2 regions of the Endozoicomonas sp. PH6C genome follow, and region 2 is predicted to be linked to the other one. Evidence: predicted binding sites of a transcription regulator. Region 2 holds the regulator's gene; the other holds the start of a gene.
The links. The regulator FNR, encoded in region 2, switches genes on or off when oxygen is low (the NO sensors DNR and NnrR bind a similar motif). The targets are predictions, from matches to a motif close to TTGATNTANATCAA.

Region 1: the regulator FNR is predicted to act here: its motif matches at 1,172-1,185, upstream of ACOMG9_RS11125 (cytochrome ubiquinol oxidase subunit I).

Annotation. Positions count from the first base shown of each region.
Region 1 is NZ_CP185342.1:2,966,134-2,968,610, forward strand. It holds gene ACOMG9_RS11125 (cytochrome ubiquinol oxidase subunit I) at 1-914, opposite strand, end outside; gene ACOMG9_RS11130 (hypothetical protein) at 1,413-2,477, opposite strand, start outside.
Region 2 is NZ_CP185342.1:2,044,093-2,046,569, reverse strand. It holds gene ACOMG9_RS08330 (coiled-coil domain-containing protein) at 1-854, opposite strand, end outside; gene fnr (fumarate/nitrate reduction transcriptional regulator Fnr) at 1,173-1,931, shown strand; gene ACOMG9_RS08320 (adenine phosphoribosyltransferase) at 1,963-2,477, shown strand, end outside.

The DNA.
Region 1 (2,477 bases), 920 kb from region 2:
TCTGTGTTTGTTGAGCGGGTTGCGATTATGCCCATGACGTAAGGGATTTTGATCGCGTAATCTGTTTTCTGCTCTTCCTGGTTGGGGAGTCCAAAAACAGTAAAAGCGGCCGGTGCAGGTTCGGTGTCCCACTCGGCCTCAATCGCTGCCAGCTTGACCTGCTGAACGTCTCCCAGTTCATAACCGGATTCATCGCCTAGCAGAAGCGTAGAGAGGATGGATGCCAGACCAAAGCCTGCGGCTACCGCAAATGAACGACGTGCGAAACCTATATCACGGCCTTTAAGCATGTACCAGGCACTGATAGACAGTACAAATATGGCACCTGTTGTATAACCGGCAGAAACCGTATGAATAAATTTCACCTGAGCTACAGGGTTCAGAATCAGGTCAGCAAAGTTGGTCATTTCCATGCGCATGGTTTCATAATTGAACTCTGCACCCACCGGGTTCTGCATCCAGGCGTTAGCAATCAGTATCCACATGGCCGATAGGTTAGTACCTATAGCCATGAGCCAGGTACAAGCCAGATGCTGAACTTTACTGAGTCGGTCCCAGCCGAAGAAGAACATGCCGACAAACGTTGACTCGAGGAAGAAGGCCATCAGGGCTTCAATGGCCAGTGGAGCACCAAAAATGTCACCAACATAATGGGAGTAGTATGACCAGTTGGTTCCGAACTGAAATTCCATGGTGAGGCCGGTAGCAACGCCGAGTGCAAAGTTAATACCGAACAATTTACCCCAGAATTTGGTCATATCCCGATAGACTTGTTTGCCGGTCATAACATAAACCGACTCCATGATCGCCAGAATGAAGGTCATGCCCAGGGTCAGCGGCACAAAGAGGAAGTGATAGAGTGCTGTCATCGCGAACTGGAATCGCGACAGGTCGATGATTTCGTCTGTAATCATGGTGCTCCTCGTTTATGACAGTGTTAAATCAAATCCGTACTGGAAATCAGAAAATGCATGCTGCCACAGAGGTCCTTTTTGTGCTGCAGTTACCGCGCATTCTGGATAATAGATACATGCTAAATGCATGTATGTGGCCGGTGCGCCGGTATATACGAGTTTTAGATGGGTCTGGATCAATCTGTGGCTGGTTAAACAGATTTGTGGACATGTTACTCGGATTTGTTACGTATATGAACTACAGTAGGACGCAAAGTTTGATCTTCATCAAAAATGTTTAAAATATATTGTTATCCAGGTGTTTTTTAGGGATATAAATGTTTTTTGTTTGAATATAAAGAATAAATCACTGTGTAAAAACGAAACATTCGAAATGTAAAGTGAATTTTTGGCTATAAGGAATGCTGATAGATGTAATAACTGTCTATCAGTATTTCTGATTGGCATATAGAAAATATTTGCTCGGTTGATTGTTATCAGGATGGGCTGAGAGGTGACTCAGCCATGGCTTCTGGCAGAGCTGTATTTGCTGATGACTTTATTGGCGTTGTATAAGTCAATTTGCCATTTGTTACTGGCAGGGGGAACTTCGATGGGCGAAATATTATCCAGTGAATAGCGAGCGCTCATAGGGCTCTCGAACTGGGCAATGAACTGTAATCGTTTCAAATCGGCCTGATAGGTGTGTACCAGGAAGTTAATGGTTCTCTCACTCAGGGGGACGCGATAGTAACGGATCAGGTTCTGGGCCAGTTTCTCGGCACTGGCCGAGAGGTTTTTGTCAACATCTGCGGCCAAAGCTTCTCCCAGCGCTGCCTTGGTCCTGGCGCTCATACCGGGCTCAAGAAAAGCCAGGCTGGAAGCATTGGAACTCTCAATAGCCCTCTGAATCTGTGGGTCATGAAGATGTATGTAAGGGTCTAGAATAGTTGCCACCTCGATGGCCACCTCCCTGGCACGTGTTTCTGTCAGGTATCTCCGTGCAGGCGACAGGGAGTGGACTCGATGGCTATCTTTTCTCAAGCGGGTTTCCTTTGAAAACGCTTCCAGACGGTTGGCAACCTCCATTCTGGTATCATCGTCCAGTTCGATACTCTGCTCTGAAATAGTCAGGCTGCGTTTTAAGTTCTCTTTAGGGTTGTGCTGATGGAGTGTGGAGAGTTTTTGCCAGTACTTCAGGGCGCGTTTGAGTTTGTCGCTGTCCCGTCCCTGTTTCAGGTAGGCGCGGTGAGCTTCATTGTAGAGTTGAATGGCTTTATCGAGTTGTTTGCGTTTTATGTTCAGGGCCTTAACGTGTTTGCCGGTTTTATGGGTCAGGTCCCTGGCCTGGCGAACCTGCAAACTGAGAGTGTCGAGTGACTCCCTGACCGCCGCCAGCAAATTCCGGGGGCTCAGGCCGTGATCGGTAATAATGTCATTCTGGATATCAACATTATGGAGCCAGGTAGCCAGAGCCTTGAGGCGGGAGTAAACCCTGGCCCGGCTGATCCGGAAATCATTGCGTTCTTCCTCGAGCCTGTCCAAAGCCTTGGCCAGATCCCAGCGACCGGTATACTCAATTTT
Region 2 (2,477 bases):
TCCTGTTGTTTTAACTGCTGGCGATCTCTTCCCTTATCACTGCCTTGCCTGTTCCTGAGCGCCTCACTCAGTTGTTCAACTTCATCAAGCACTTCCACCATCTCACGATCAACTTTCCTGTGCTGCTCAGTCAGTGTTTTCAACTCACCAGCCAACTCTTTTTGCTGTTTCTCCGCAGCCCTGAGTTTTTCGATTCTATGTTGCATTTGTTTAAAGTGTTCTTGCCCTGATGCCAGATCCGCTTTTCCCGGGAGCTGGTCGGCCAACTCTGCTTTTCGCTGTTTCTCCAACTTCAGCGCGTCTTCTGCCTCACGGAGCCTTCTATCCAGAGCCTCTGCACGCTCAGACTCTCTTAGCTCCAGCTGTTCCCGAATGATTCTCTGGGGTTGTGCATGGGTAATGACAAAATCAGTCAGTTGCTTTGAACGTGTTTCCAGCTCGCCTGAATGGGTCCGCAGATAAAACAGGTAGCCCACCCCTGAACATACAGCCAGTCCGGCAGCAACAGGCACCGATACAGAAGCGGCCCCGGCGGCAAAAGCACCGACGACTAGAACCCCGGTTCCCTTGGCTATCGTGACAGCAATTCTGCGGCCATCCCAGATCGCACTTTTTTGAAGCCGGATACGATGCGCCTCTTCAAGCTCAGCACACTCGGCCTCTTCGAGCTTTAATGCTCTGAGTTCCTCAATTGTCAGCTCACCCTTTCTGGCCATCAGGATTTGCTTTTCCTGTGGTGAAAGATCATTGAACGTCAAATCCTCAGCGGCAACGAGTTCCTCAAAGGTTCGAGGTTCAGCCACTTGCACGGTTGGAGTAAACAGAATCCCTGTCACTGAGCTGAGCAGACTCATGGCGTAAATCTCCCTGATTTACGAAATTGTATTCAGTACAGTTATCGACACATTGGCGCTGAAGAACATCTTTCTTGCATCATAGGTATTGATAGCGTTCACAGCCTTCTCATCAAGCTCAATGACTTAACTGCCAGGCAACTGATCAAGTACAACATTTTTTTAGTGCGGACTTATCGCAACCCAGTAAGTATTTTCCGAAAAAGCCTTAAGTATGAAGGAATTACGCTTTAGTCTCGGAAAGCACAGACTTACACTTTGGTAGCATTTTCAATAGAATCGTCAGCGATTTCGCCAATACGACTTTGAGGCCACTCAATGACGTCAAAGCCCAATGTACGACAACCTGGCCATGTGGCCTGCAGAGACTGCAGTCTTAGCTCCCTCTGCCTACCTCTGGCATTGAATCTACAAGACATTGACCAGCTTGATCGCATCATCAAGCGAAGCCGCCCTCTCAAGAAGGGGGAACACCTGTTCCTGGAAGGAGACCGGTTTACCAGCGTCTTCGCTGTCCGTTCCGGGGCCTTAAAAACTTATACCGCCACCAATGAAGGTGAGGAACAGATTACGTCTTTCTATCTTCCCAGTGAGATATTGGGCCTGAGTGGTCTCGATACTGACGTCTACCCGGTCTCTGCTCAGGCCATGGAAACCACCATGATCTGTGAAATCCCCTTTGACCAGCTGGAAACGCTATCCGACCGATTCCCGGAGTTGCGTCGTCATATGATGCGTCTGATGAGTAAGAAGATTCGTGAAGATCAGCAGATGATGATGCTATTGTCCAAGAAAAACGCTGATGAAAGAATTGCGACCTTCCTGATCAACCTGGCCAGTCGTTTTCGTCGCAGAGGCTTCTCATCCCAGTCATTCCGCCTGTCCATGTCCCGCAATGAAATGGGCAATTACCTGGGACTGGCTGTAGAAACCGTTAGCCGGGTATTTACCCGGTTCCAGAAAAACGATCTGATCTTCGCAGTGGGCAAAGAAATTGAAATCCGTGACCCGATTCAATTATGCTCCCTGGCGGGTGGAAAGTCTGTCGGTTTGGAACAGATTATCTCCTCCGCATAAGCGCACCAGGAACGGACATTAAGGGAAAGATATGATCGTTGACGAAGCTTATCTGAAAGCACAGATTAGAACCGTTTCTGACTGGCCAAAGCCCGGCATTCAGTTTCGGGATGTGACCACTCTTTTCGAGAACCCCAAAGCCTGGCGGTCGGTCATGGACAGCCTCATTCATCGCTATTTGGATGTTGAGTTTGACCGGATCGGCGCTCTTGATGCGCGGGGCTTCCTGATAGGCTCTGCATTGTCATATGCCCTGAACAAACCACTGATCCTGTTTAGAAAAAAGGGAAAGCTGCCCTACAATACTGTCGCTCAGGATTATGAACTTGAGTACGGGAAGGCAACGCTTGAAGTTCATGCAGACACTATTAAGAAAGGCGATAAAGTCATTCTGGTTGACGACCTGATTGCTACAGGTGGCACTTTGCTTGCGGCCGGTCAACTGGTCAGACAACTGGGCGGACAAATTCTGGAAGCAGCTGCCATTATGGATCTTCCAGACCTTGGTGGTTCAAAGATACTAAATGAAGCAGGAATTCCTGTCTT